DNA from 2 places in the Terribacillus sp. DMT04 genome. Region 1 is predicted to be linked to the other one. Evidence: riboswitches for the same ligand, from Rfam matches in the RefSeq annotation. Region 1 holds a riboswitch; the other holds the start of a gene.
What was found. Region 1 has a riboswitch for S-adenosylmethionine ahead of KS242_RS03300 (hypothetical protein). Riboswitches for the same ligand answer to the same signal wherever they lie in the genome.
Positions count from the first base shown of each region.

Region 2: it holds a riboswitch for S-adenosylmethionine, as region 1 does, so the genes downstream of both, mmuP (S-methylmethionine permease) here and KS242_RS03300 (hypothetical protein) in region 1, are expected to answer to the same signal.

Region 1 covers NZ_CP077639.1:590,922-607,347, reverse strand. The annotation lists gene KS242_RS03365 (DUF4305 domain-containing protein) at 1-104, shown strand, start outside; gene KS242_RS03360 (tetratricopeptide repeat protein) at 521-1,558, shown strand; gene KS242_RS03355 (hypothetical protein) at 1,572-1,712, shown strand; gene KS242_RS03350 (hypothetical protein) at 1,957-2,244, opposite strand; partial or broken gene KS242_RS18275 (ISL3 family transposase) at 2,777-3,645, shown strand; gene KS242_RS03335 (hypothetical protein) at 3,945-4,214, opposite strand; gene KS242_RS03330 (glycoside hydrolase domain-containing protein) at 4,448-6,721, shown strand; gene KS242_RS03325 (hypothetical protein) at 7,246-7,932, shown strand; gene KS242_RS03320 (metal-sensing transcriptional repressor) at 8,191-8,382, shown strand; gene KS242_RS03315 (DoxX family protein) at 8,446-8,961, opposite strand; gene KS242_RS03310 (alanine/glycine:cation symporter family protein) at 9,221-10,672, opposite strand; gene KS242_RS03305 (isochorismatase family protein) at 10,960-11,517, opposite strand; gene KS242_RS03300 (hypothetical protein) at 11,662-12,627, opposite strand; SAM riboswitch class I at 12,710-12,815, opposite strand; gene KS242_RS03295 (Lrp/AsnC family transcriptional regulator) at 12,975-13,385, shown strand; gene KS242_RS03290 (MBL fold metallo-hydrolase) at 13,511-14,272, shown strand; gene KS242_RS03285 (DegV family protein) at 14,334-15,188, opposite strand; gene KS242_RS03280 (amino acid permease) at 15,306-16,426, opposite strand, start outside.
Region 2 covers NZ_CP077639.1:3,037,281-3,053,706, forward strand. The annotation lists gene KS242_RS15705 (glycoside hydrolase family 1 protein) at 1-474, opposite strand, end outside; gene KS242_RS15710 (beta-glucoside-specific PTS transporter subunit IIABC) at 496-2,400, opposite strand; gene KS242_RS15715 (DUF2642 domain-containing protein) at 2,655-2,864, opposite strand; gene KS242_RS15720 (alpha/beta hydrolase) at 2,923-3,846, opposite strand; gene KS242_RS15725 (MFS transporter) at 3,980-5,161, shown strand; gene KS242_RS15730 (hypothetical protein) at 5,678-6,106, opposite strand; gene KS242_RS15735 (SDR family oxidoreductase) at 6,218-7,084, opposite strand; gene mmuM (homocysteine S-methyltransferase) at 7,163-8,098, opposite strand; gene mmuP (S-methylmethionine permease) at 8,058-9,476, opposite strand; SAM riboswitch class I at 9,568-9,672, opposite strand; gene KS242_RS15750 (beta-galactosidase) at 9,725-11,773, opposite strand; gene KS242_RS15755 (galactokinase) at 11,941-13,113, shown strand; gene galT (UDP-glucose--hexose-1-phosphate uridylyltransferase) at 13,128-14,621, shown strand; gene KS242_RS15765 (aldose epimerase family protein) at 14,618-15,649, shown strand; gene KS242_RS15770 (Ig-like domain-containing protein) at 16,020-16,426, shown strand, end outside.

The DNA.
Region 1 (16,426 bases):
TTTTCTCTGTCCTCTTGTCAGCACTAGCTGCTTACGATTTATATATGTCGTTCCGCTATTTCAGCCTGCATTTCAAGATTAAAAAAATGAATAAGAAGAAATAAGGAAAAACCAGCCGATTTGATTTGGCTGGTTTTCTCTTTTATATGCTGCTGCCTTATGAAAACAAATGATCTAAGAAAACTTCTACTCTCCCTAAATCTGTAAGCTTTTCATTACAAGTCTGACTGTCCTTACAAATATAGTTACCGCGATTCACATACGTCTCTTTTCCGCTTTTGACTCTAGTCACAAACAATCCAATTTTCTCAAGTCTGTTACATACAGCCATAAGAATAACCTGACAAAAACACTTTTCTCCTTGAACACTGCCACTGCGAACAATACCATACAGAAGACAAAAGTCATTGGTGGAAAGAAGGGTTTTACCCGTAATATAACAATATATATATTCCCAATTTTCCTATTAATAAAATAAGGTAGAATAGTCTTATAGAGAATTATCGATGGGAGTTGTACTATGGAACGTCTTGATACGATAGATCATCTTGAGAATTGGTCTGTGAGTATTCAGCTTGATAAAAAAGAAGTTGCTCGCAGCATTCATAAAGAGTTGAATAAACATACTGACCATTTTGATACACAAACACTTATCTCCTATTTTTTATTGGAAAGTCGGTATTATACGATTATTGGAGAACTTCAAGCAAGCAAGCGTTCGCTAGTAATAGCTAGGCAATATGAAGATAATTTCACTGAATTCCATAGATATCAACATTTCTTTGCTGAAGGAATTATCGACTATTACGAAGAATTATTCGAGGAAGCGTTAATGAAATTTGAGAAAGCCGAACAACATATAAGCTCAGTAATTGATCCAGCAGGGTTAGGAGAGTTTCATCTCATCAAGGCTATGACCTATTACTTTCTTGATATCACAGCTTTATCTGCTCTTCATGCAGCGAAGGCTGTCGAAAAACTTAATTCTATAGGAGCGCTAAATTTCCTATTGGCGCGTTCAGAGCTAGTTCAAGGAATGAACTACATGGAACTTTCTGATTATGAAACTGCTGAAGAGTATCTTCACAGAGCTCTAGCCACTTGTAAGAAAATCGAAAATGAAAGTCTGTTAGCATCCACGAATCTGAACCTAGGCCTCCTATACGTAACACGCGAATTGCCGGCAGTCGCAATTCGTTATTTGGAAGAGGCATTAGAGAAAAAGCAGGAACGTATTGAATTAAAAACGCTGTATTTATTAGCAGACTCCTATTGGCAGACAAACCAAACTGCGAATGCCATGAAAGCCTACACAGCAGGATTTCAAAAGAGTATAGACAGCAACAATACAAAAATGAAGTGGGAATTTGCTATGCTTCATAAGAAATATGAAGACAAGGTTAACTTTGAGAGCGTTTGGCAAGAAGGAATCGAATATTTTCAAAAAATTAACGATTTATTCAACGTTAGGCACTATTCGAAAGAGTTAGCTCAGTATTATACTGAAAACAAGCAGTATGAACTTGCAACCAGATATTATCTACTCGCTATAATCTAAGGAGGAATAAATAATGAAAAAAGTATTTTTTTCCGTAACACTAGTGGGGACGATTATCGTCAGTGGTTTGCTTGGAGTAGCAAATGAAGATGGCTTTGCAAGTAAGAAAGGCGACTTTGGGAGCGTGATCAAATCCTCGAATATCCTTAATTAATACAGGAGCAGTCTCTACTAATGGGGCTGCTTCTTTTTGATGCTTTTAATAAATAGGACACCCCAGCGTTAAGAATATCTAGGAACAGCAACGTTTACAGCTCTTGTTTTTCCGAAATGCGGACCTACTTGTCATGAGTAGGGAAATTTGATTGTGCTCCCTGCTATGAAACTGTTGAGCCATCTTATTGCCTGGCTCATATAAGGAATCAGCTCTCTTCAATTTGAAATAGGTTCTGATTGCACTATGCATCTGACACAATAATCTTCTTTTGCAAAGCTTTCGTGACAATATGCTGATAGCTTTCTTTATGAGGATTTTTAGCCAGGCGTTTATTGTTCAATTTCCCGATTCGCACCCGCACACCTTTATCTGTTATTAATAACTGTCTGTACGGTTCACTTTTTAAATACTGCTGAAACCAATCCGTTTTTCTCAATTGCTCCATGTTCTCTTGAATATCATCTTCTGAAACATTATATGCATAGGTATATGAAGCTATAAGGTTAAATGCGTCTACAAGAAACACCATATTAAATCCCCCTCCTAGTAAAATCTACGGTTAAATAAAACCTACATTAACAAACGATTGGCTGTTATCTTGCATACGAAGGGAATTGGAAAATGTTTCATTATTGTAAGATTTTTGGCTCTCCTTAACCAAGTGTGCTTGACATTGAAAAAAGCAGAAACTTCCTCTACTGTTTAAAGTGACGAAACCCAAACACAGAAAGGAAGTTCTGCTTGTATAAACAGTTTACTACAGATATTCTACACTTACCAAACTTTCAGCTAAATGGCCAGGGAGAACGTATGGAAGATGGATGGATCTTGGAGATGGAGCCTTTCCCCATCAATCATCTTTGCCCTTTGTGCTTCTAAAAGAGTGTGAATCATGCACGCATGCGCACGCGTGTGTTACGACACGCTTGGGTATCTACCGGAGAAACCATTTATATCCGAGTGCCTGTCCATCGGCAGCGTTGTGAAGACTGTGGTATCACGTGGACAGTGGCGTGGCCAGAGATTCCAGTTCGAGGTAAGTCACTAGCCATTTCAAAAAAATGATTTCCCAAAAGGGGCAAAACCAATCCTTTGAGTCGATTTCAAGGGAAATGAACGTTCCTGCCTCTACTGTAGCTTCCTGGTTTTACGCATATGCCGAGGAAACCTTGGCACGCCCGGAAGACTATGAAGCCCCTACAGCGCTTTGTATGGATGAGTTTGCCCACAAGAAAGGACATACGTACAGTATCGCACTGCAGGATGCGCATACAGGCCATATTTGGCACACATCTCCAGGAAAGAGTCGGGCACGCATACAGGCTGCTTTACGCGAGTATCCGTTTAAAGCGCCAAAAGTCGTGTCAACCGATCTTGCGCCTGGCATGGCACAGACTGTCCGGGAAGTGTGGCCCAGCACAGCCGTTGTGGCTGATAAATTTCATGTCATTCAGCTATTCACGAAAGCACTGGATCGCGCAAGAAAACTTAGCTGGCAAAACGAAGCCAAGCATAAACAGATAAAGCATCAACGTCGCTTATTGATGACGATGCCCAGCCGTTTAAAAGCGGAGGAGAAAGCATCTCTCGACAAGTGGCTGGATAAAAATCTAGAACTAAAAAGGCAATATGATGCGCTCCAAACATTTCGAGCTTTTATGATTCGACGGACTACCACGAGGCAGAACAGGCGTTAGAAGACTGGTGTAGCCATTATCTGTTCCATGGAGCCGGAGCGACTAAGCGTATTGCGAAGACGATTCTCCAATGGAAAAAGGAGATCCTCAACTACTTCGTGTACAACATAACGAATGCACGTCTTGAAGGAACGAACAACCTAATTAAAACGCTGAAGCGTCGGAGTTACGGCTGTCCCAATCTATATAAGTTCAACTTGCGAATTCGCATGGAATGTCGTCAACCTGCTTAGGAATTTGGAGCATACATACGTTAGAGGAAGCATCAAGCACCTTTTATTGTGGAGAACCAGATTTTTTAAGTGATATTCAGCTCAAACTATCCATACTATATCCTTTAGTCCGTTTTAATAGCAATTAAGGGGAACAACGTAATTATTTTCCCCTACCGAAGAAAATAATCATATCTAAATCGTTCATCATCCGGGCTGTTTAAACAGTTATCACATAACGAACTACTTAAAAATTGATGGACATAACGTTCTTTGAAGAAGTCTTTCCCTCTCTCTGTTACTTCCACCTTAAACGAGAGCTATTTCTTATTTTTTTCTATATCAAATCTAAGATGGTCTAAATCCCAAATATCATTGGAAGTATTAGAATATACTACTATTCTCAAACTATCGCCTTTCTCAAAGACATTAGTATCTTCTACTGGAATCTCATACATTTTTTCATTCTCTTCGATTACATCGATTGTATTTGAACTATTGCTCAGTTCGTTTACAGTACCTTCTATAACAAATGACTTTTTAAATTCTTCTTCCCCACATCCACACAACATTAATATAAATAAAGCCAATAATGTTATATATCTAATCCTAATCAGAATCCCCCCTCAGTACGATTGTCTCTGATTTATTCTTTCAAATAAAATATTTAACAGGTTGTAAATCAGTAATAATAATCGCTTTTATGTATTACATGGCTGCTAAATCATCATATGTTTTTAGACCATGGAAGTTCTATTAAATGAATCCCCTTTAAAGGCCTCTATTAGAAAGTAAATATCGAAAAACGAGAGGAGCATATTGAATGAATCAAATTATAGGAGATCAAAAGGTGTGGGAAACACAAAACTGGCTTAATGGAACATATAGAGGAAGACAGGGTTATCAAGTAATTGATGTTAATGGGAGAACGGGTTGGTCCACAATGTACGCTCTAACACGAGCTCTACAAATAGAGCTTGGCATTGGTACACCTGTCGATAGCTTTGGGCCTACTACATTACGTCTTTTAAACAACATGGGGCCAATTTCAAAAGGTTTTAACGAGAATACCAATATAGTTAAAATCATCCAAGGCGGACTATACTGCAAAGGATACAACCCTGGTGGTATTACTGGAACATTTGGAGATAACACAAGTGCCGCTATTAGTAGAATGAAAACAGACATGGGATTAACCGATCCTGATGGAAGTATGACAGCAAAAGTGTTTAAAGGTCTATTAACAATGGATCCATATGTACTATTAAGTGGTGGCAGTATTCTAATCCGCTCTATACAACAATGGATGAACAGAAAGTACATCAACCGAGAAAACTTTTATTTTATGCCATGTGATGGTTTCTATTCAAGGAACGTTCAAAAATCTCTAGTCTATGCTATTCAATATGAACAAGGACTCAGTGATTCTATAGCTAACGGTAATTTTGGTCCTACAACACGTTCCAACCTCCCTACTCTTTCTGTAGGTGACACAGGAGATTTCGTTAGGTTATTTCAAGCGGCAATGATCTTTAATCAATTTGATGTAAGTTTCGATGGCGCATTCACGAGCGCAATAAGTTCTCAAGTGAAGAATTTTCAAGGTTTCACTAAGTTAAATACTACAGGTATTGCAGATTACCAAACATGGTGTTCTTTACTCGTCAGTACTGGTGATCCGACAAGAAAAGGTACTGCTTGCGATACAATCACTGAAATAAATTCTCTAAGAGCAGAAGCGCTTAAAGATGAAGGTTACGAAATCATTGGGAGATACCTTGTTAATGTACCTGGTGGACTCAACAAAAGATTACAGCCAGGTGAGCTACAAACAATTCTGAATGCTGGATTATCTATTTTCCCTATCTATCAAACTGTCGGATCACACGTTGAATACTTCACTCAAGAACAAGGGGAAAAAGACGGCAATAGTGCTACTATTGTGGCACAAGGATATGGCATTCCTCAAGAAACCACAATATATTTTGCTGTTGACTATGATGCTTTTGGAGATGAAATCACTAGTAATATCATTCCTTATTTCAGGGGAATAAATGCAACATTGGGTAATAATTATAATGTAGGTATTTATGGACCACGTAATATCTGTATCCAAGTATCAAATCAAAACTTGGCAAAGTATAGTTTTGTAAGTGGGATGTCTACTGGATTCAGCGGTAATTTAGGTTATCCACTACCCGAGAACTGGTCCTTTGATCAAATTTCTACTATTACAGTTGAGAATAGTAGTACAGCTATTGAAATAGATAACAATATTAATTCGGGAAGAGATAAAGGGGTTAGCTATCTAACTACACCTTCCGAGGAAAATAGGAGTTTCTTTGAACAGTTAAATGATGTACAAAATATTGCTCGGGCCTTTGATCCAGACGTAAATAAAGCCAATTACCTTCTTACCCACTGGTATAGACAACATGATTACACTAGCGCTATGTGGACAGCTACTTCCGGACTTATTGACAATGAATTTGTAGACTATGTCAATGAACAAATCGGTAGTGATATTTACAATATAACTGACCCGATTACGGGCTTTAAAATTGGTTCCGAACATCTTTATGCAACATTGTCCGGGGAATTATATAGCTATATTGATGTTGGAGACAAAGCCATTAAAGATTTTGCCGGCTGGGCTGGAGATCTTGCGACTGTCAATATTGATGTGTTTAATAATATGGATAGCTCTACTTTCGACGGCGATGCGTATGAATGCGCCAAATACTATATTGGCCACGAAACAGACGGTTCATTTACGTTAGATGATCTTCTAGGTGACGTTGACGCATACAATATAGCTCAAATGGTGCTAAATCAATCTCTTACAATATACGATGCTACTGTCAAATATTACGATGAAAATGTACAAAAAAGATTTACTCTATTTTTCGAAAATCGATTTGGAGGTAGCGTAGAAACTCTGGAAGCTGAAGTTGCACGGTATGGCTATGAAGCAGACCCTGTGATAACTGCTATGAGAGAACTTCTGCAGAGTTTCTCGGTACCAAGTGAGGTAGAAGTACGGGTTGCAGCAGCATTCGAAGATGTAATTAGACAGAAAGTAATCGAAGAAGCTTAAGCGAGAAAGAGTGTAGAGATTTTTATATCTCTACACTCTTTTATGTAATAATGATATTCTGAAGAAAATGGTATAGAAAGGATTTATTATGCGTCAATATTTCGGCATTTTCTCATTTTTAATATCTCTATACATTATTTTCTTCTATAAAATAAATATGGTAATAACTTTAGTGTTATTTGCGACCGCAATAATACTAAATTATAACGCCCCTCCTGGTTTCTTTAAGAAAATTTCAACTATCATTTTAGTTATACTTTTGATTATTTATATACTACTAATTATAGTAATCATTATACTTGGATTTTCAATATCCAAAAACCCCTATCCGAATTGAATGATTAAAATGATACTATTAATTTTACATCTACTCGATTAGGATTCCTTCGAAACTTTACCAGCATTAAAAGAGTCCTGTGAAATCAGACTGGTCAAAAGAACCAAGTGTTTGATTACGATTAATAAAAGAATAAAACCACTTTTACTAGATATAATAACTTTAAATATGGACGTGACGTAGAATTATGAGAGATGGTTACAAGCTTTTTATGAATAAGTTCAACATAGACGAGGAAGACCCTATAAAATTCGAAATCGATGAGACTATATATGTAATTGATCCAGTAGTGAAAGATGAATGGGAACTATTAAAAAGTAATATATATAATGGAAATCAAAAAGTGTTTGTTAGGGGCTACGGAAGAGACGCTGAAGGTACAGAATTATATATGAGCTTATATAAAGAGTTGTTTGGTCATAATAACTTCTTTAAAGATGCTACTAATAACGCTGAGCCCACTAAACTAATCAGAAGGTTGACCGGCTATTCAAGACAAGAAAAGCCAACGACAAAATATAAAAGGTTGAGGAACTACCAAGTATCACACATTTTCGGTAAAACTAAGAATCCTTTTGCTTTTACAGCCCCGTGGAACATTGTGTATGTGCCAAAAATAATGGATCCATTTACTGGTCATGAAAGCAAAGGGATACTAACAGAAAGATTTCAAAAGGATTTCTTGACGCATTTCTATAACTATTACAAAGATTATATAGAGGAATTTAATAACATCATGTTTGAATTAAGTCCTCAAGTTGATAAGTACTTAGAGGAAAATGCAGACTTTATTACTGAAAAATTTAAAAGTGATGCTATAGAACAGTTCAGTCCTATTACAAAATGGAGTGAACTTGGTGAGATTCTTATATAGATGTTCGCTAGTTGTATAGACCAGTAAATTACCGAGAGAGCCCTCCCTTTCCGGTTTTCTACAGATTGGGAGGAAATCTCGTTAGTCTACCCTACACTTAAGCAGATATCGATATAACATCATCATCCTCGTGTGTCTCCTCATCAGGAAATTTACTGCACATAGACATTCATTGACCCCGACCGGTATAAAAGATTTGATACGGAAGGAGTGATGGAACGGAAGATAAGAAACCGAGTGAAGCGTTAAGAAGGACAATTGCGCGGCCTTCTTAAAATGATGAAAGAATACAAAGACTGCAAAGATGTGATCACGCAGTTATCTGCTTCCAGAACAGCAGTTGACCGTACAATCAGATTGATTAGAAGTTCCAACTTGGTAGAATGTGTACGAGCAGCAGCGGATGCTTTTGTGAAAGAAATCATCGTTTCGCTCGTAAAGAGCCGATAAGAAGTAAAACACGCAAAACAGGCAGCCAGTACAGCTGCCTGTTTTGTCTATTTTATATTCTTATTAAGATGTGACCGGCTTTGCTGGCCGTTTTGGTGTATGCTTTGGCAAATGCTTGCTTAGATAAGGCATTACCCAGCGATCCAATCCGTAACGTCCGGCATTGGCGCCAGCGATAAGGAGGAAGACAGTTAACAAAACCATCTGGGCATTCGTGCTGACCGTGCCGCTGAATAGGAAAGCGAAGTTCATCGTGATGGCCATGAGTGCGGCAAAGTTAGTGAAGACACCTAGTATGAGTGCGATTCCGACTAGTATTTCACCCCACATGACGAGAAAGCTGAAGAGTCCTGCATTTGGCAAGGCGACCTGTTCTAAGAATACTGCCCACCAGCTTTGCACTGCTGGGTGATCTCCGCCAGCTTGTGCAACTGCACCTTTCAGGAAGCCGCTCGTATCGAATCCGCCGCCTGTCAGTTTACCTAGTCCTCCAGATAGCCAAGCATACCCTAAATAAAGACGAATCACGGTCCACAATCCAGACGCCACTCTGCTGTTTCGAATCCATTGCACAATCATTATTTCCCACACTCCATTCATGAAATTAGTTTGTTAATCTTTTCACATAATAGATGAAGAGGGATTAGCGCTTTTCCTTCTACACTTGTAGTATAAGCGAAATAACCATGCTGCGCTTCTATTTGTGAACGTTTTCACAAATTCGTAATACTCCTTTTACAGTTGTGTGAACACAGTTAAAATAACGTTTACTAGTGCGTACATGAGCTCTATATCAAATGAAAAACCAAGGATGCATACACCCTTGGTTTCCATTGGCTTATACCGTTTTCCGCTGCATCTCCTCTTCCAGCTCCCGCTCTTCCCAATAATCAGCATTCTTAATAGCTACTTGTGAAGGGCGGAAAACAGGGTCCAGTCCTTGCTTCTTTTGTTCCTTGTAATCTTTGAAAGCGATGATGGTCGGTTTGTACAGCAGGATGACAGCAATTAAGTTAACCCATACCATGAGACCGAGACCAATATCTGCTAATGTCCAAGCAAAGCTTGCCGAACGTACCGTCCCTAAGAAGACAGCTGCCAGGAACAATGGTTTCATGATGTTAGAGAAAATCTTCCGTTTCTTCCCTCTAACAATATAAAACAGATTTGTTTCGGCGATATAAAAATAAGCAACGAGTGTCGTAAAAGCAAAGAAGAACAAGGAAATAGCTACAAATGCGGAACCAAATCCGCCAAGTACACCGTCAACTGCCGCTTGCGTATATCCTGCTCCAGCTTCCATTCCATTTGCATAATCAACGATAAATCCGCCATCGGGACTTTCCACACTGTAGTTGCCTGTCATTAAAATCATCAGCGCAGTAGCTGTACAAATGAGCAGCGTATCAATGTAGACAGAGAAAGATTGCACTAAGCCCTGTTTTACTGGGTGTGACACTTCGGCAGCGGCAGCTGCTTGAGCTCCTGTTCCCTGACCTGCTTCGTTGGAATACAGTCCGCGTTTTACACCCCAGCTAATCGCAGCGCCAATAATACCGCCAAAAGCAGAATCAACACCAAATGCGCTAGAGAAAATAAGCGCAAAAGTACTTGGAACTTGTTCGATATTCGCAAAAATGACGATGGCTGCTACAAGTAAATAAAATAATGCCATAATTGGGACTACATAAGAAGCTAAAAAGGCGATTCTGCGGATCCCGCCAAAAATAACGTAACCAACAATTGCGACCAAAGCGATTCCTGTTATCAATGGTGTGATGCCAAATGCGTTATCCATACTTTCTGCAATGGCGTTTGCCTGTATGCCAGGTGTTAACAAACACGTTGAAACAGCTGCAACCACTGCAAAGATATAGCCGTACCACTTCCATCCGAGACCTTTTTCTGCATAATAAGCAGGTCCGCCGCGGTATTCTCCATCTACTCGCTTTTTATAAATCTGTGCAAGTGTTGATTCAGCAAACGCTGCTGCGGATCCGAAAAAGGCAATGAACCACATCCAGAAAACAGCTCCCGGTCCTCCTGCAGCTATCGCTGTTGCCACACCGGCTATATTACCCGTTCCCACCCTTCCTGACAATGCAATAACCAGCGCCTGAAAAGGGGATACGCCGGAAGCAGAACTTTTGCCAGTGAATGTTTGGGTAATCATGTCTTTAAAGAATCTTACTTGCAAGAAACCTGTAGCAATAGTATAAACTCCTGCCACCACAGCGATGAACACTAGCATCGGCACACTCCATAGATATTCGCTAACCTTCCCCAACATAGCTTCAAAGCCCAATAGAATTCCTCCTGGAAAGATGTATTTAAGACGTCGTATGCGTTTATTATGTCGGAAGTGTCAGGAGGTTGCATGCTTTTTGTAAGGTTATCTACGTAAAATAATTAATTTTTCAGAAAATAAACCATTATTGATCTCTGTCAATGATTTCTAGCACGATTGTCTAACAATTCGAAGCAGATATTTTAGTTTACAGAAGACAAAAGCCCTTCTAAATAAGACAGCATTATGCTGCTGATTCAGAAGGGCAATTTCATACTTATGTGATTCTCTTATCGAAATGTATCATGGATTGGGTGGAACAAATCCTCCGCTGCTTGGCGTACAATTGAGAAATGATCTACATTATAATGTCCGTGCAAAATTTGATTATGATGCTGAATGATTTGCTCTGCACTTAGCACATCAGATCCTGCTGTGGCATGACCATCCGCAACGAGTGTCACATCCATTCCTTGTACCGTTGCATAACGCACAGCTGTATCTATGCAATGCTGCGTTTCACAGCCCATGATGACAAGATGGGCGATGTCTGCCTGCTTTACATACGCCAGCAGACCTGTACCGTGAAAGGCATTTGTTGCTTGTTTGTTAAAGATTGTCGCTTCTTCTGGCACAATGATTTGTGGGTGAATAGCAAAACCTGTTCCTTGGCCTTCTGCTACATCCGTATCACGTACAAACAAAATGTCAGCGCCCGCGGCTTGTGCTTTGCTGATGACTACATTAATTTGCTGTAGCAGATTCTCCTTCTGATAGACAGGTCTTTCACCTGCTTCGCCTTCAATCAATGCATGCTGTGCATCAATGATCAGTAGTGCTTGCTTCAAAGACAGCTCCCCTTTATCTGGTTGCTAGAACCTTCCTGCATTGCGACTTGGTTAAGTTTTGACTCTTTTTCATCCGTAACCGCCTCCTTTTTACTAATAATTTCAGTATATAGGACAACTATCTGAGACGCATAACTTATTTTCTTAAAATTGCAATTCTTTGCTGCGTAAAAGATATGTCTGAATCAGCTGCGTGGTATTCTCCAAATCCTTGATTGAAACAACTTGTGTTGTCTGATCCAGATGCTCTATTGGTATATTGAGCACGCTTATTGGGGTCTTGGTAGACAGTTTCTTATATCGATGCTGAAATAAAAACTCCAACTGAAACGCAATGTCATGCGCGATTGCTAAATCAACTAAGAGGTTCTTCAGCGTTTGGTTAATGGGAATCGTTTTGTCTGCTACTTTTATAACGACACCGCTGCCCAGCTTAATGGTTTCCTTACTTTTTTGGGAAGTGCTTGGACGCGGTACAGAGCCGACATAGAATGCCGCTTCTCCTTCTAGCTGGCTGAGGAGCAGTTTTTTGTTTTGAGAAGGAAAAAAGATGACGGTAATTTCCCCATCGCCAGGCTCCCATTGCTGGAGCAGTTTTATGGCAATAGCTGGTGCGATTTTATTGTCCAGTCCTTTGCCGACAACTCTGCCGCTCACTTCGTCCCCAAGATACAGCTGGTCATCATAGCATGTCACATAATTGCCCGTTTCCACTCCCATTTGATGTGCCTCTTGTGCTGTATTCGCACCAATATCAATAACAGCTGCGTGCTCTTCCGCTTCACTTGTCACGACCACACCTTGCAGCAGCCCCTTCTTCGTCTCCACTTGGACTGACTGGCCTAGAGCGAAGGTTAAGGAAAAGTAGTTTGCATCTGCTGCAAGTGCGCCGAAATCCGTCACAGCTGTCACAACATGCACTTCTTCCTTCACCTCTGCCAGCAGTGTTATTTTCGGCGCATACCTCTCCCCAAATTTGCGGACAATAAGATTCCCTCGTTTGTCAACGTGCAGCTCATCAGCAAACGGCGTTATCTTTTCCACTATTTGCGACACAAATGACTGACTGCACCCTTTGTACTTGGATAGATCACGTATTAATTGAAACATATTGTGTTCCCCTCTCTGTAAACGACAGCGGGACAAATACAAAAGCCTCTCGGACAGATGCGTCGAGAGGCTTCCTCTATTCATCTTATCTGCCGGTAATCAAACCGATGGATGTAGCACAGTATCTGTTAACAGACCTGATGCTGAGGTTTCACAGGGCCATATCCCTCCACCTCTCTGGATAAGAAACATATATAGTTTTAAGGAAGTGTAGCAAACGTTTTCGGTATTGTCAATATACCTTATCGGAATAATCGGAAATAATATTCCTTTAGCTTCCTTTTTCCTCTCTGGTATAATGCGATTAACAAGTACGCCTATAAACAGGTCGTAAAGGATGTTATAAGATGCTGGATGCCACCGATCAACAAATACTAAAAGAATTAACAAAGAACAGCCGGATTACGATGAAAGAACTTGGAGAGAAAGTTCATCTTTCTGCTCCTGCCGCTGCAGCAAGAATTGCCAAACTGGAGGACAATCATATTATCGAGGGCTACTCCATCCGAATTAACCAAGATAATTTAGGATATCCCCTTCATACATTTTTGACGATCTTCACCAAGAATACGAGCCACCAGCCTTATTTGGCTTTTCTTCAAACAAAACAACTGTTTATCGTGAACAACTATAAAATAAGCGGTCAAGGCTGTTACTTGCTGGAATGCCGTTTTCCATCACAAGCAGATTTGAATCAGTTTTTGAATGAGTTAAATGACTATGTGAATTACAATCTCTCTATTGTTATTGATCAATAAAGCAACACATATCAACTAACTCTTTCGAATCCAAAGCAAAAGCTTTAAAACACGTTAGAAAAGCCATGTATGAAATAATTCTCCTATTCTAAACTATACATACTTTGAAAAAGGGAGAGAATACCATGCATGTAAAACTAATTCGGAATGCAACACTTGTCGTTGATTATGCAGACAAGAAATTTTTAATCGATCCAATGCTAGCCGCAAAAGGAACATATCCGCCATTTCCAAACTCTGTTCGACAAGATCAATATAATCCTCTCGTTAATTTACCGGAGCCCGTGGAAAACATTCTTGACGGCGTTGATGCTGTTATCTTAACGCATTTACATCTGGATCACTTTGATGAAAGCGCAAAAGAATTGCTGCCAAAGGATATAAAGATATATGTTCAAGATGAAAATGATGCAAATGAGGTTAAAGCGAGCGGCTTTACAAATGTAGAGATTCTTACAGAAAACACAGTCTTGGATGACATACAGTTAGTGAAAACAAAAGGAGAACATGGGCGCGGAGACATATTGAAGCTTGCTGGCAATGTTTGCGGGGTAATCTTGAAGCATGCGGATGAAAAAACACTGTATATTGCCGGAGACACCGTCTGGTATGCGGCAATACAGGATACAATTGCAAAGCAGCAGCCTAAAGTCATTGTCGTCAATGGCGGCGATAATCAATTTCTCGAAGGCGGCTCCCTTGTAATGGATAAGAAAGATATTTTAGAAGTGGCCAAAGCTGCTCCACATGCAACTGTCCTCTCTGTCCATATGGAAGCTGTTAATCATTGGGGACTATCAAGAGAAGAACTTCGGCATTATCTTGTCGAAAAGAAGATAGCCGATCAAGTAATGGTACCTAATGATGGCGAGTCCTTAAAACGCTAATCGTGTTATGTAAAAAAGAGATGAACGCAGAAGCGCTTATCTCTTTTTCTTATATCGTATATTAATCGGCTGGCATCCAGCTCGCGCCAATGCCGCCGCGGCCAAAGTGAATGGCCATCACGGTGCTTATCTCGTTGCCGATAAAAACTTCTACTTTATCTCCGTAAACTTCCATCGCATGCTTCAATTCATGTGCAAGGTCAATCGAGTTCACATGCGTAATTCGGACAACTTGCTTGCCTGTTTCAGCGATATTATGCCCCAATTTCTCGATCATCCACTTCATTACCCGCTTCTTTGTCCGAACTTTTCCCACAACCTCCAGCTTCCCATCCATTAAACCAATAATCGGTTTAATATGAAGCAGGTTGCCGATTCGAGAAGCCGTTTTAGACATTCGGCCCGAACGTACAAGTGTAGTAAGGTCGTTGATGGTTAGGTACAAGTGTCCTTGTCGGCAATAAAGCGAGATTGCTTCTAAAATTTCCGTAAGGGGTTTGTCTTGCTCAATGAGTTGACAAACTTTTATGACAATATTTTCGACACCGATAGACGCTGTATTGGTATCAATTACATGAATACGGTCTTCCGCTCCGTCAATCATCGTACGTGCAATACGAGCTGATTGCACCGTTCCGCTTACATTCTCTGTGCAATGCAAGCTGATAATCGTATCATATTCGCCCAGCAGCTCTTCATACAGTGCTTGAAATGTATCTGGTGAAGGCAGGGAAGAGGAGTAGGAAGCTCCCTCATCTATTAATTTAAACAATTCTTCATTGGTTATATCTTTTAAATCAGTATAAGACTTATCGTTCACAATAACATTCAGGTGCGCATAATGGATGAAGGGATAACGTTGTAAATCCTCTTCTCTCATATTCGTAATACTGTCTGTTACAATTGCAATTTTCATTTATTCACCTCTTCTTAATTATAACGGTTTTAGCAGATAAAGATACAACATTATGTACTTTCAGCAAGGTGCTGCAGATAAAACAAAAGCTGCCGGATGACCGGCAGCTTTCATTTCTTATTCTGGTGCTGTTTCGTGTTCTGGAGTTGTTAAATCAACTTCTTCCAGTTTGTGTACTTTCGTTTTCTTTTTCGCTTTAAAGATGATCCAGCAGAGCAGGAAGACTGGGATACCGATGTAGGAAGCAATAAAGTTGCCCCAATCGATTCCACCATCTGTGAACGATGAGAAGCTCTGACCGATAATGACAATGACACATAGTGTGAAGGCTAGTATCGGCGCTGCCGGATAGAATTTCGCTGTATATGGTAAGTCTTTAATATCGTTGCCTTGTGCCACATATGCTTTACGGAAACGGTAATGACTGACTGCAATTCCGATCCAGACAATAAAGCCGGCCATACCGGAAATGTTTAAGAGCCATGTATAGACAATTCCGTTACCGAAGAAGGAAGTTAAGAATGCTACACAGCCTACCGCTGCGGTTGCAAGCAATGCGTTTACTGGTACACCGTTTTTGTTCAGTTTGCCAAGAAATGCTGGAGCTTTGCCTTCTTTCGCTAAATTCCAAAGCATCCGTGTGCTCGCATACATACCAGAGTTACCGGCAGACAGCACTGCTGTCAGGATAACCGCGTTCATAACCGATGCTGCAAACGCGATACCAGCTTTTTCAAATACAAGTGTGAACGGGCTTAAGCGTACATCATCACTCGCAAGACTGTCCGTTGTATACGGAATAATCAAGCCAATGACGAAGATTGCTAAAATATAAAACAATAGAATACGCCAGAACACCGAACGAATGGCTTTTGGAATGGAGTTTTTCGGGTCATCTGCTTCCCCCGCAGCTGCACCAAGCAGTTCCGTACCTTGGAATGAGAAACCTGCCGCCATGAACACACCAAGCAAAGCAAGGAATCCTCCTTTAAACGGTGCTTCTCCAACAGTAAAGTTCGAAAATCCTCGTGATTCTTCTCCAAGAATGCCAATGATCATTAAAATACCAACAATAATGAAAATGATAACTGTAACGACTTTAATTAACGAGAACCAATACTCTGATTCTCCAAATCCTTTTACCGAAATATAATTCAATAAGAACATAATAAGCAGACTAACGGCACTCCAGATCCATGATGGAACATCCGGGAACCAGAAATCCATAATTAACGTGA
Region 2 (16,426 bases), 960 kb from region 1:
GATAACTTCCCGGTTCTTCCAGCCGCCATATTCTTTTACCAAGTTAACCGGCATCTCATAATGCGAAATCGTGACAACTGGCTCGATGCCATGCTTATGCAGTTCATCGAATACACGGTCATAAAACGCCAGTCCTTCTTCATTTGGCTCCAGCTCATCGCCTTGCGGGAAAATACGCGTCCAAGCAATCGACATCCTGAATACCTTGAAGCCCATTTCGGCGAACAACGCAATATCCTCTTTATAGCGGTGATAGAAATCAATTGCTTCGTGGTTTGGATACGTATACTTGTCTGTATCTATTTCAAAATTAAAGCCAGGTTCAGCTAATATGCGCAGGCGCTGCTTACCACCTGGCAGGACATCTGCAATGTTTAAACCTTTATTCCCTTCATGGAAGCCACCTTCCATTTGGTTAGCGGCAGTAGCGCCGCCCCAAAGGAAGTCTTTTGGAAATACTGTCGTTTTTGTCATTGTTTTTCTCTCCTTCACAAATTAAGATGCTTCTTTCGACGTTTCATTCGGTACTGCTAAGTCTAGTAATGCCTCTCCAGTACGAACTGTCCCTTCTGCAAGCTGATTAACATCTTCATACTCTGCAGTATTCGTGATAATGACTGGTGTAATTAAGTCATATCCAGCAGCCTGAATGGCTTCTCTGTCAAAGGACAGCAGCTTCTGTCCTTTTTGCACTTTGGCTCCTGATTCAATATGTGCTGTGAAATGTTCCCCATTTAATTTGACAGTATCAATACCTACATGAATTAGCACTTCCGCACCACTTGAACTTTTTAAGCCAATCGCATGCTTGGTTGCAAACACTGTAACGACTTCTCCATCAATTGGTGAAACAACTTCACCTGCTGATGGGAAGATAGCTGCACCTTTTCCCATAATCTCCTGTGCGAATGTCGGATCACTAACTTCCCCAAGCGGTCGAACTTCTCCTGTAAGTGGGCTTGCAATAACTTCCGATGTTTTGTCTGTTACGATTGTTTCTTCTTTTTCAACCGTATCTTGATCTGCAGCTGTTGTTTCTTCAGCAGGAGCAAGAACATCTTCAAAGCCAAGAATCCACGTAACTACTGCTGCTGAAACGAATGCTAACAACAGACCAAGAAGCGCAAAGACAAATTCAGGTCCTATTAAGACAGGAATACCCGGAAGACCAACAATTCCTGCCACGATATAAGCTTTCACATCTGTAATTCCGTAAAGAGCTCCGCCGATTGCTGCACCAATCAATGCAGCTACGAACGGTTTCTTTAACTTCATGTTCACACCATACATAGCTGGTTCAGTAACACCCATTACTGCAGTTATTGCTGTTGTATAGGACAATGATTTAAACTTTTTATTCTTCGATTTAAGTGCAACCGCAAAAGCTGCGCCCGCTTGTCCGAAATTGGCAAGGAACATCGCTGGAATAATGTAATCATAGCCATTGACTGCAATGTTATTAATAACGATTGGCGTAAACGCATAATGCATCCCAGTCATGATAATTAGAGAGAAAGTACCTGCAAGCAGAATAGTAGCCAAAATACCTGCGTGCTCAAACATGAAACTCATGCCAGTAGATAGATAGTTTCCTAAAATTGCTCCTAGAGGTCCTACTGTTATTAATGTGACTGGTACTACAACTAACAAAGTTACTGTTGGGACAATAATTAGCTTTAGTGATGCATGTGTTATACGATCAATCCATTTCTCTACATAAGAGGCAATCCATATAGCAAGTAAGATTGGTATCACCGTAGATGAATACGTTGCAATCGTTACCGGCAATCCAGCAAAGGAGATGTCTCCTCCTGCTGCAAACATCGCGGTAAGCGTTGGATGCAGGATGGATGCAGCTATCGCAGCCGCTACAAACTGATTAGAACCGAACTTACGCGCTGCACTGACCGCAAGCAGGATTGGCAGGAAGTAAAAAGCACCGTCTCCTATGACCGTTAAAATCTGATAAGTTTGGGAAGTATCTTGCAGCCAGCCAAATGTAAGCAGCAATGCAGTAATCCCTTTGATCATCCCTGCTCCAGCAATCGCTGGAAGTATCGGTGTAAATACACCCGAGATAACATCAAAGATGGAACTAATCACGTTTTTCTTTTCTTTCGATTTTGATGCACTTTCTGTATTGCTCGATTCGCTTAACCCGCTGTTCGCAATGATTTCTTTGTAAACCTTTGGCACTTCATTCCCGATGATCAGCTGGAATTGGCTACCGCTAATATTGGAACCAAGCACACCATCTACTTGCTCCAACGCCTGACGATCTGCTTTGCTATTGTCATAAAGATTAAAACGCAGACGTGTCATACAATGAATAACACTTTGAACATTAGCCTCCCCACCTACTAATTGCAAAATTTCTTCAGCTGTTTTACGATGGTTCATGTTAGACCCTCCATTCGGGGATAGTATGATGAGGATAAAGGATGCCGCCTTTATCCTTTTTTCGCAGATAAGCCCTCTTTGGTACACAAAAAAACCCAAACTACACCCCATGCACAAAGTCGCCTTTGCTTAAGGAATATAATTTAGGTTTTGCCTGCTTATCAGTAACAATCCTAAAGGATAGTTGTATGCTGTTTTGTATTACACTCATAACTTATCATGTAAGCGGATACTTGTCAACGCTTACACTGATTTTAATCTGGCATGACGGAGATAATTTGCATTGTTCTAATATAAAAAACAGAATCACCATCTTTTATAGCGATATGATCCGGTTTTGCATCAATAAGAATGCCACGGTAGCTGTCACCCGGGGATTCCACGACCACTCTTCCGCCGGTTAAACTTTGTAATAGTTGAAATACATATGGTTCTGCTGTCACCTGATTTGTTTGAAAATGCACACCTATCCCTCCTTTATGTTTTACAACATATGCCTAGCTGAGATAGATGTGCCATACATTAAGCATGCAAAGCTTGTTTTAGCTTAGCAACTCCTTCTTCCATTGCTTCACGTGCTTCTTCTACGTGCGCCGAGAATCCGGCAAAACCGTGAATTAAACCTTCATAATTCTTAACAAATACATCAACACCCTCTTGCTGCAGCTTGGCTGCAAAAGCTTGTGCTTCATCTCGAAGCGGATCAAACTGAGCAGTCAAGATTGCTGCTGGCGGCAATGTATGCAGCAGATCAGAATGAATTGGAGCTGCATGCGGATGAAGTCGATCTGCTTCCGTCCGGTAATAATGCGATCGGAACCAAGTCATCAAGTTCTTCGATAATAAATATCCTTCTGCATTTTCATTTAGCGATGCTGGTTCTTCACCAATGTACCCAGTAGAAGGATATAACAGCAGTTGGAAAACTGGCTTCTGTTCTCCTCTTTCCTCTGCCAGCAGACAAACGACAGTTGCTAAATTCCCGCCTGCACTGTCACCGCCTACGGCAAGCTTGCTGCCCGCAATCCCCAGTGCCTCTGCATGGTCTGCTATCCATTGAAACGCATCATACGCATCTTCTACAGCTGCTGGGAAACGATGTTCTGGCGCCAGTCGGTAGTCAACGGAGATAACTGTGCACGCTGCCAAGTTGGCAAGCTCACGACACGTTGCATCATGTGATTCAATACTGCCAACAACCCATCCGCCACCATGATAAAAAACAAGAGCAGGCTGTGTCTTATCCTCTGACCGATAAATTCGGATTGGTACTGATCTGTCTTTTAAATCAATTGTTTGATCTTCTACCTTAGCAACTTCTTGTTTTGGTCCATCGCTTTGCATTCTTGCCTGACTCCGAAACTGTTCAGGCGACACGTTTTCCAGCGATATTGGCTGCGCATTTACCTCCTCCAAGAATGCTTTAATCTTTGGATTTAATTCCATTATTCGAACTCCTTCCCTTTCCTTCTTACTAAAATATTTTCCACTATTCCCCTATAATTTAAACACAGCTGCATTGCGGCAGTCTTCCAGAAGGTTTACAATAAATGAATGGATAAGGATGGGGGTACTGTACGTGAAGAAATCAACAGTCATTTGGTTAGGCATTGCTTTGTTTGCGGCGGCGTTAAATCTTCGGCCTGCCATTAACTCTATCTCTCCGCTCATCGAAACGATTCAATCTGAGTTACATATGAATGCATCTAGCGCAAGCCTGCTCACCTCCATACCCGTTTTATGTATGGGCGTCTTCTCACCTGTGGCAGCAAAGCTAGCCAATCGGTTCTCGCTTGAATATGTTATTGCCTGGTCATTAGGTGTTATTGGCATTGGTACGGTAATCCGCTTATTTTCTCATACTTCCTCATTTCTGCTCATGACAGCTTTTTTAGCAGGAATAGGTATTGCTGCAGCTGGCCCGCTTCTTTCCGGTTATATAAAGAAGTATTTCCCTCACAATAGCGCATTTATGATCAGCATTTATACGGCAGCATTGGCAGTGGGTGCAGGTTTCGCTTCCGGCGGTGTAGCACCTATTCAGCGTCTATTTGACTCATGGCAAATTGCGCTGGCATCCTGGTCCTTGCTGGCATTGCTTGCAATTGTAATCTGGGTTTTAGTGGTACTGCCTCAGAAAAAAAATGATCGTGCTGTCCAGACTTTCGGCGGTGCTGAGAAGTTACCGTGGAATCAGTGGAATGCATGGCTGCTCACCTTTTCTTTCGGCGGTATGGCTTTCATCTTTTATTCTTTGACCGCCTGGCTGCCCCCTATTGTTGAGAATATGGGCTACAGCAAGACCTATGCAGCCAATCTGCTTGTTATTTTCATGATTCTGCAGGTTCCTGCTAATCTAGCAGTACCTTACTTACTAAACAAAATTCCGAGCCGTTTGTTCTGGCTTGTACTGGCGGCTATTTTTGAAATGATTGGCTTTGGCATGATTTTATTCTCCTTGATGCCTTGGCTGGCCGCATGCTTTATTGGTCTCGGTGCAGGCGGACTGTTCGCGATGAACATGCTCCTTCCCATCGACGTAACCTCCACGCATCAAGCAGCTGCTTCTTGGTCAGCGATGGTGCAGGCTATAGGTTATATTATTGGTTCGTTCGGTCCAATAATTTTAGGCGCGGTAAATGATATGACCGGCAGCTTCTCTTACTCAATTTTCGTTTTGATTGCTGTCAATCTGCTCATGATTGTCATGCAAGTGTTTTCGGTTAAACGAAACTTTCATAGTTTAAAAAAATCCTCTTAATCGGTAATTGGATGATTACCAGTTAGCTAGATTGGGTATCTTATAACTACAAACCCAATCACAAGGAGGATTAATCATGAGTTCATTAACCAGAGACGTTTTCACTACCTATGCCGAGGAAGATTCATTCGAGCTAGAACCATACTTAGATCATCTGTTTGAAATGAATGAAGAGGAATCCGATAACGAATAAAGCAAGAGAAGCAGCGAGTGCAAGACAGCTGCTTCTTTTTAATGTGCCTACTATTTCTGCTCTTTTTTAAAAAACCTTCACCTTTTAGGTTTAACTTTCTGCACAGAGGGAATAATTCATGTAACCCCCTTAACTAAATTTTTTACTTAAACTGTATTCAACGTTTTGTTGGATACTTTTTTGTGTAAAAATACGGAATGCAATATGCCTGTAGCGTACCTATTCTCCAATTCTTTTACGTTTCTAAAAAAACACCAAACTTACATACATCCTCTTAAGCGAGATTGCATATAAGTTTGGTGTTTTCCAATTATTTTCTGTCATTACACACTAAAGTCTTCTGTAATATAACTTTGGTAAAACTTATTCGAAGGTACTTCGTAGCCAGTTACGGTGCCAAAGCGCCTCATCATTACGGCATTCCAGGCTAAGAACCAATCCCGATCTTCGTGTATCTCATCAAGCAGCATTGGTGTCATTTCCACTCGCCCATCAAACAGATGAGCTGCCAGCTTAGCTAGGCGAAGTAAGTCGGAATCCAGTTCATAGTCATTTAACATCCTTTTATATGCAAACTGGCAGCTCTCAATTTGAAAGTACGATCTGAACAACTTGTCCAGCCTGCTGTCTCCTGCCATTAGGTATAGAACAGCAAGGCACCCTTTATTCTCCAGAGCTTCTGCATTCTTAACGTCCGCTCTTAATAGTTGATATTTGATTTCATGATTTTCATCATGGAATTTAATATACACATTTCCCCCTCCTTCCGTCAGTTCTGCGTGTCACCTGATAAAATTGTTGTTCCCTATCCTGGCTGCATTAAACAAAAAAGGCCCTGTCGGAAACCGACAAGGCCTAAATAATTAAGATGATGTGTAAGAACCGCCGTTAATATGGATGGCTTGCCCTGTCATATAAGAAGCTTCATCTGAAGCAAGCATCACATAAGGCCACGCATGTTCAGATGGCTGACCTGGACGGCCCATTAAGCTGTCTTGGCCAAACTGTTCAATTTTATCTTCGCCAATTGTAGCTGGAATGAGCGGTGTCCAAACCGGTCCAGGCGCAACCGAATTGGCGCGAATCCCTTTCTTGATAAGACTTTGTGCAATACTGCGTGTCCACGCTGTAATTGCCCCTTTGGTCGCAGAGTAATCCATGAACATTGGATTTCCGCGATAAGCATTAATAGAAGATGTACTTATAATCGAGTCACCAGCTTTCATATGACGGACGGCAGCTTTCGTTAAATAAAATTGGGAGAAGAAATTGACTTGGAACACTTCCTCAAATTGCTCAGAAGAAATCTCCAAAACATCCTCTCTCACATATTGAATTGCTGCATTGTTTACGAGAATATTAATCTTCCCAAATTCCTCAACTGTCTTTTCGACTAAGTTGATACAATGCTCTTCAACTTTAATATCTCCCGGCAGCAGCAAGCAGCGTTTTCCTTCCGCTTCTACAAGTCGCTTCGTTTCCTCTGCATCTTCCGTTTCATCAAGGTAGGAAATGGCAACGTCTGCACCTTCCTTAGCATATAAGATCGCTACTGCACGGCCTATACCAGAATCTCCGCCAGTTATAAGGGCTGCTTTTCCTTCCAATCTGCCAGCACCTTTATAGTCGAGCGGCTGATTCGGCAATGGGTCCATCTTCGCTTCTATCCCGGGTTGACGATCCTGCTGGTGGGTACTAGTTTGGCCATTCATCATATCTTTTGGTTTCATGGGGAAACGCTCCTTTTTCTTAATAATGGATACATTACTTTTCCTCTGTTTCCCCATTACAAAACGTCAATTGCAATTCTAACGCCATTGCTTGGTCAAGTGCTGAATCTGCTGCGGCGTCGTGCGGCAGCACCCACCAATAATTTGCGCACCAGCTTTATACCATTCCGAAGAGCAGCCAGCCAGTGTTTCCAATCCCTCTGTACCTGACCATGTTTTAGACACTGCATCATACTGTTCACCTGAGTTTGGATAAACAATGATAGGTTTTAATGTATGTTTTCTTAGTTCTTTCACAGCGTCTGTCACTACCGAAATTGGCGCACAGTTTAATCCAATTGCTGCAATCTGGTCACTGCTAGCCGCCAATTCTGCACAGCGGTTAAGAGGAGTTCCATCACTAATATGATGCGCATCCTGATGCGTAAACGTAAGCCACGCGGAAGAATTCGGATATTCTTTTAGCAAATCAATTAAGATTTCCGCTTCTTGTAACGATGGAATTGTTTCAAAAGCCAGCAGATCGGCGCCAGCTTCCAGCAAAGCTTGCATACGCGGTTTATGAAAATCTTTCAGTACCTTATCGGATACTTGATAATCTCCTCGATATTCCGAACCGTCTGCCAAAAAGGCGCCATATGGACCCACAGATCCTGCAACGAGCGGTAACACTTGATTAGGAACTTTTGCTTCTTGGCTATAAATCTCTCTTGCTTCTGCTGCTAACTTAACTGTTTTTCCAATCAAGTTCAGCGCTTCTTCCTCCTCCAGCCCCCGAGACTGGAAACCCTCAACAGAAGCTTGATAGCTGGAAGTGATGGCACAATCGGCACCAGCTCGGAAATAGTTCAAGTGTGTTTGGCGAATCAATTCTGGCTGCTCCAAAAGAATGCGTGCTGACCATAAGGGATCCTCTAGATTGCATCCTTGTCTTTCTAATTCTGTTCCTAATGCACCATCAAGAATCATTACTTTATGCTTGTTCAGCAGTTGTTGAATCGGATTGCTTGGCATGACGTTGTCTCCTCTTCTTTGTATATTCGGTAATATAATAAGCAGCGTAACAAAATAGCACGAATGGGATTGTACAATACAAGGCAATCACTTGAGTAGGATCAAATGCGATACCGATAACAGACGCCAGGCATAACAAGAAAGCTGTAATCGGCACAACTGGATACCATGGCGTTCGGTAGCCAAGTTCTTTGTCCGCATGCCCCGCTTTGCGAAAACGGCGCCGGAAGAAAAATTGAGATAAAGCAATACTCATCCATACGGCTACAACCGCAAGACCAGAAACAGATACTAAAACAAGATAAATAGTTTCCGGCGCAATGATACTCGACAGTAAAGCGAGTGCTCCCCCTCCCATGCTCCAGACAGTCGCGCGCAGCGGGATACCCTGTTTAGAAAGCTTGGCAAAGTACTGCGGAATAAGCTTTTTATCTCCCAATGACCACAGCATTCTGCTCGAAGCATATAGCCCTGAATTCGCAGCCGAAAGGATTGCTGTTAAAATAACAAAGTTCATCACATCCGCAGCATATGGTATCCCAACGCGTGACAGCACCGTTACAAAGGGACTTTCCAGCACACCGGCTTCTTGAAAAGGAAGCAAGGCGGATAGCACTATAATGGTCCCGACAAAGAAGATAACCAGTCTGATGACTGTGGTACGAATTGCTTTTGGCACGGTTTTCTGCGGATCTTCTGTCTCTCCTGATGCAATACCAATTAACTCGGTACCAGAAAAAGCAAAATTAACTGCCAACATTGTCAAAAGAATGGCAAAAGCTCCATTAGGCAGCAATCCAGCATCCGTAAAGTTCGTAAACAATGGTGCCGTTTCTGTATCGTGCATCGGGATAATTCCGAAAATGGCAGCTGTGCCAATTAAGATAAAAAGAATAATAGCAGCTACTTTTACGAATGAGAACCAAAACTCCGATTCAGCAAAAAAGCGCACGGCAACACTATTTAAAAAGAAAACTAAACCAGCAAACAGCGCACTCCAAATCCATACATTGATCTCTGGAAACCAGCGCTGCATAAGCAGTCCGGCAGCTGTAAACTCTGAGCCTAAAGCTACTGTCCACGTCAGCCAGTACAGCCATGCAACAACATATCCTGTTGCTGGTCCTATGTATGTATGTGCATAGCTGTGAAATGCTCCTGTTTCAGGCATATGTACAGCAAGTTCGCCTAAGCAAAGCATAACGAGGTAAACAACTAACGCTCCAATTAAATAGGCTAGCACCGTTCCAAAAGGACCAGCTTGTTGAATTGTATAACCAGAGCTTAAAAACAACCCTGTCCCAATGACACCACCGAGTGAAAGCATAATAAGATGACGCGTCTGCATGTGTCGTTTAAAATTTCGTTTCGATGTCATATGACAGCCTCATTTCTATCAATCTAAGTATTTTGTCAACAAAAAAAGCACACCCAAGAGGATGTGCTGAACTGACAAATAATCTGCGAACGTCTCATCTATCAGGTGGCATCCACCCGCTGGAATTAGCACAGTATCCTTGCGACCTGTTGCTGAAGCTTCACCGGGCCAGTCCCTCTGCTTCTCTGGATAAGATTATGGAATTGCATTTACAATATCAGCGGCTGTCAAAAATGTCAATAAAATATTTAGAATTGAAGCACTTTTACTTCATATGGTTTTAACAAATAGTGCCCTTCTAATGAGCCACCTTGAAGTATATCTTGATATGTTTGATCCATTTCAATTGCTTTTTCACTTTCACTAAAGTTCATGATAAAGACAAAAGTGGTGTGGGCATGAAACCGGACTTGGACAGAGACATCTGCTTCCTTCTTAATACGAACAGGCGCAACGATATGCTCCTTTAACAGCAACTCCTCGTAGAAATCCTCTTGAAATGCATCTTCCAGCCTAGCACCAATATAATAAGCACTGCCCTCTCCATAAGCATGTTCGGTGATAGCAGGTGTGCCTGCATAAAAGTCTTTTTCATAGCTGCCAATTGCCTTTGCTCCATGAAGTTTTAATACAGTGGCATAGTCTTTTAATTCATACGCCTTCCCTTTGTACTCTACACTGTTGCGATCCGCCGGGTACAGCGTGTCTGTTTCGGCAGGACGCAATCCAAAGATATCTGCGAGTTTTTCCTGCCAAGCACCAGGGTGCACTAAGTCATGCTCGTCTGCCACACCGCTAATATAGGTCATCACGAGTCGGCCGCCCGCTTGCACAAACTTCTCTAATTTTTCTGCAGTCTTGTTTTCCATCATATAAAGCATAGGTACAACCAATAGCTTATACTTTTGGAAATTGTGTGTTTTTCCAATCACATCTACCGGGATATCACGTTTCCAAAATGGCCGATAATGTGCATGCATCGTCTTGATATACTGCTTGGAATCCAACCCATATCCTTGCGCATCCTCTAGCGCCCAATCGTTTTCCCAATCATAAAGCAAAGCCACTTCCGCCGTCCGATGCGCACCTGCTAAGCACGCCAGTTTTTCCATGTTTGCGCCGAGTGCTGCTACTTCACGGAAGACACGGTTATCCGGCGAACGATCATGATCGACAACAGCTCCATGGAATTTCTCCGTTGACCCACGTGATTTACGCCACTGAAAATATAAGATGCTATCCGATCCATGGGCAATCATTTGCATCGAGGAGAGTATATGCATTCCAGGCCGCTTTGCTTTGTTCACCGGATGCCAGTTGACCATACTCGGTGTGTTCTCCATTAAAAGAAACGGCTGATCTTTCATCGTACGGTACAAGTCATCGATAAACCCTACCTTCATTGCCAGTTCGGCTGTTGTTTCCCAATCGTTATGCCAAGTCGGATACGCATCCCAGCTGATTACATCAATTTTATCTGCAAATCGCTGATAATCCAGACCACGGAATGGTATTAAATCTGGGGTGTCTGCCATAAAATTTGTCGTTACCGGGATATCCGGTGTAAGCTCACGAATCGGAACCATCTCATTTTCCATGAACCGGATCGTCTGATCTGTCACGAACCGCCGCCAATCCAAGCGCAAACCATGGACACCATCCTCCCCATTCGGTGATGGAGATTCTACTTGTTCCCAATTTGTAAAGGCATGGCTCCAGAACGGCCCCCACCACGCATCATTTAACGCATCCAAACCGCCATCGTAGCGCTCTTTTAACCACTCACGAAAAGCAGTCTGACACCGATCACAATGACAATCACCGCTGTATTCATTGGAAATATGCCATAACAGCAACGCTGGATGCTCGCCGTATCTTTCTGCTAGTTTCCGATTCATGTTTTGGGTCTTTTCTAGATAAGCAGGAGAGGTGAAGCAATGATTATGCCTGCCACCATGCAGCTGCTTGACTCGAGCTGCGTTAACCCGAAGAACATCAGGATACTTTTGTGACAACCACGCTGGACGCGCTCCGCTTGGGGTAGCCAGAATTACCTTCCCACCAAAAGCATGAATATCATCGAAAATCTTATCCAGCCATTCGAACGTGTACACACCTTCCTCCGGTTCCAAAGCACTCCACGCAAATATACCGATAGAAAATGTATTCGTGTTTGCTGCTTGCATGAATTGAATATCTTCTTTTAAGACATCAGGATATTTCAGCCATTGATCTGGATTATAATCTCCGCCATGAAGCAGAAATGGTACGTTTATATTACGTTTGTTGTTTGTCATCTCCGTTTCCCCCTGCACTTAGTAAGCGTTTACAATATATGATACGCCAATCATCTCTATTCTCCTTCTTAAAAGAAGTAATCCTTGCTACCCCCTTACGCATATAGTACACTAACCGTAACTTAATTAATTAAATTAATAAAGTATACCAAGGAGGTTATATCATTATGACGAATATCCCTAATTTGACAGCTGAGTTCCAGAAGATCTTCCAAACAACAGAAACACCTCGCCGCTTCTTCGCTCCGGGCAGGATCAACTTAATTGGTGAGCATACGGATTACAATGGCGGTCATGTCTTCCCCGCAGCCATTTCCTATGGTACGTATGCTCTAGCAGCTAAACGCCAAGATAACTTACTGCGATTTTATAGTATCAACCTCAATGAAAGCGGTATCATAACTTCTACTTTAGAAGATCTCAGCTATCGTGACGAAGATGACTGGGCGAACTATCCAAAAGGCATGCTGCTTTACTTACAGCAATATGCTGACAAAATGAATGCTGGCATGGATATTCTTTTTTACGGAAATATACCGAACGGCGCAGGCCTCTCCTCTTCTGCTTCTATTGAACTTGTAACCGGCGTCCTGGCGGATCACATGTATGACATTGGGATTGACCGAATTCCACTCGTTCAGATTGGGCAGCGCGTTGAAAACGACTATATTGGCGTGAATAGCGGGATAATGGATCAATTCGCAGTCGGCATGGGTAAACAGGGGCACGCTATACTGCTAGACTGTCAATCGTTAGATTACCAGCATGCCCCAGTAGATTTAACCGAGCACGTCATCTTGATAGCGAATACGAATAAACAGCGGGCACTATCAGGTTCGAAGTATAACGAACGCCGCTCCCAATGCGAAGCAGCACTGCGAGATTTGCAGCAGCAATTGTCTATTCAAAGTCTCGGAGAACTTACACCAGAAGCATTTGAACAGCATTATACACTGATTAGCAATCCAACCCACATAAAGCGCGCCCGTCATGCCGTTTATGAAAACAATCGAACAATCGAGGCCTTGAAGCGGCTGCAGAAGCATGACTTGACCGCTTTCGGGGAATTGATGAATGAGTCGCACCGTTCATTGCGGGATGATTATGAAGTAACTGGTAAGGAACTAGATGCACTTGTGGAGGCTGCCTGGTCACAACAAGGTGTTCTTGGAGCCCGCATGACAGGTGCCGGATTTGGCGGCTGCGCCATTGCGCTTGTTGAAAAAGACAAAGCAGACGCTATCCAGGCAGGGATTCAACAGCGTTATGAAGAAGAAATCGGATATAAAGCAACTTTCTATACGGCAACAATTGGTGATGGCGCTAAAGAACTAGCATAAGGGATGTGAGACAGATGATTTATTCAGATATCGAAGCTTTATTGGAACAAACATGTCAAGAAGGTTTAATCAAGGAACGAGATAAAACGTATGTACGTAACCAAGTGATTCACTTGCTCGGAATGGACAATTACCCAATGCATAAAATACTGACGAGCGAAGGATCTATACCTGATTTAGTTGATCGCATAATAGATTACGCTGTTAATGAAGAAATCATTGATAATGTACTAGATGAGAAGGAGATGCTTGCTGCATCCTTAATGGATTGCTTTATGCCTCGTCCTTCTACTGTTCAGACACTATTTGATCACTATTATGACGAATCACCTGAAAAAGCAACCAACTATTTCTATAATCTAAGTAAGAACAGCAACTACATTCAAATGAATCGAATCAAGAAAAACATTTCTTATAAAGCGCAAACAAAATACGGAGAGATGGATATTACCATTAATTTATCCAAACCCGAGAAAGATCCAGAACAAATCAAACGCGAACGAATGATAAAACAAGACGTTTCGTATCCTGCTTGTGTGCTGTGTAAGGAGAATGAGGGCTACGCGGGGAGAATCGGCTACCCTGCACGTTCTAACCACAGACTCATTGAACTCTCCTTGCAAGATGAAACGTGGTACCTCCAGTACTCTCCTTACGTGTACTATGAAGAGCACAGCATTGTGCTGTCAGAGGAACACCGCGACATGAAGATAAATGAAGAAGCATTTGCCAGATTGCTCGAGTTTGTCGAACAGTTTCCCCACTACTTTATTGGTTCTAACGCAGATTTGCCTATTGTGGGAGGTTCTATATTATCGCATGACCACTACCAAGCTGGGCGATATACATTTGCTATGACAAATGCAGAAGAAAAGTACACATTTTCTATACACGCCCACCCTGAAGTGAAAGCTGCCGTACTCAATTGGCCGCTCTCTGTCATTCGGCTGCAAGCGAGTGACAAAGAAAAGCTGACTGCAGCTGCTGAGAGTATTTACTCGTTTTGGTATAACTACGATGATTCCAATGCAGAGATTCTCGCTTACACAGATAAAACACGCCATAACACGATTACACCGATTGCAAGGAAGCGTGATGATTTGTATGAAATAGATCTTGTTTTACGCAACAACCGAACGTCCGCTACGCATCCGCTTGGTATCTTCCATCCACATGCAGATGTTCATCATATCAAAAAAGAAAATATTGGCCTGATTGAAGTGATGGGACTAGCGGTACTTCCTCCCCGGCTCAAGGAAGAGCTGGAGACAATTTATAAATTCTTAGCTGGCGAAGTGGAGGAAGTAGATCCTGCCCAACAGGACTGGGCGCAAGAACTGCGCGATAAGCATGGTTTTCTGCACAACCTGGAATACGCAGAAGAAGTAGTTCGCAAAGAGTTAGGTGAGAAATTCGTCCGAGTGCTTGAGGACGCTGGTGTTTTCAAAGATGATGAAACCTTCCAGCGCTTTATTACGAAACTAAATCAGAAAGTGGTGTCGAATTGATTGAAAAAACTCCATTACAAGATGATTGGACATTATATACAGTTACCAATTCAAGCGGCATGAAACTTGAAGTACTAAACTTCGGGGGTATTATTACTTCTTTAGAAGTTCCAAATAAGCATGGAAAGTCAGAGAATATCGTGCTAAGTTACCGCAATTTGGAGGATTACAAAGATAATCCGAATTACTTTGGCGCGCTTATCGGACGAGTAGCTGGTCGTATAGAAGATGCCCAATTTGAGTTGAATGGCAAGGTTTATCCACTGCCCGCAAACGAAGGCAATCACCATTTGCATGGCGGGCCGGAAGGGTTTCATCAAGTTCTTTGGGATGTAGAGACTTTCGAGCACGACCGAACGAATGGCCTCCGACTTTCCTACACAAGTGCGGATGGTGAAGGAGGCTACCCTGGTAAATTAAACGTAGTCGTCACGTACACATTGACTGAGGATAATAAGTTCACCATTCTTTATGAAGCGACGACTGATCAAGCTACACCTGTGACACTAACCAATCATACCTACTTCAACTTGAGCGGCGGCTTAAAAAGATCCATTGCAGAACAGCAAGCAATGGTTGCCAGCAGTTATTTCACAGAGCTAGATGAAGAGCTCATCTCTACAGGAAAGCTGTTGGATACGGAAGGCTCCCCCTTCAATTTGCAATCATTTAGAACGCTAGCCGATATTTTCAGTGCATCTCATGAACAGCTTCGGCTGGCTGGAGAAGGTATTGATCATTACTTTTTGTTCTCTAACAACGAGAAACCGAAAGCTGGCTTATATGATCCGGCAAGCGGCCGTCTAATGACAATCGACTCCAACCAACCGGGTGTTGTTTTGTACACGAGCAATGGTCTTGATGATACATTGGAATTAAAAGAACGCCAATCAGAGAAATATTTAGGAATATGCTTTGAAACGCAAGCTTTTCCTGCCAGCTTGCATCACAGCGGCTTTCCCGATATTATTCTGCAGCCAGAAGAGAAGTATGAGAAAGAAACTATCTTCTCTTTTTCTATTAAATAAAAATCTAAGGAACAGCTAATCATTCGATTAGCTGTTTTTCTGTGTCTTACCTCCTAGTATAAAAACCCTTCTTAACGAGCGCATTTCGCTCTGCCTCTCTTTAACGGTTACCTTTTCCCTAGATGAAGTCTTTCACAAAAGGTACTAACCTATCAAAATATCCATTTTATAGTGGTATTCTTTGAATTTTACACAAAAATTCTTTATTGTATCGACTAATGTTACGCAGAAGTTACATTTTGTAACACAATTCGCAGCAATATTGTACATAACGAGGAGGTTGCGACAATCTAGTTGATGAGTATCTCGATTTTGTTATCAGTCGTTTAACCCTGCATCAGCCAAACTACTAACGAAAGAAGGTAAAAGGATGGGCAAACAAAAGAACTATGACCACAAAAAGAATATGCAGCGAAAAAACAAACTGCGGATGGCAAAGCGCTCCTCCGCTCTTCTAACTGCTGCGGCAATCGTTGTCACTCCTTACGTATACGATTCTGAGCAAAAGGTGCTCAGCAAGTACACTGCTGAAGCTGCCGATATAGCTGTTCTGGGCAACCAAACGCTAGGTGCCACTTATCAAGACGGTGTGCTGACACTTCGACTTCGCGGGAATCAGTTAGCGAATATCGGTGCGATAAGCAATTACTCTCCTAACTTCCAACTGCCTGAAGAATTGTCTGGTCTATTGCAGAACCCTAATATTCGCAGCGCAACTACTATTAATTATTCCATTCCTTATGCGGGTGTAGGCGGTATTGCACTTAATCATACTGG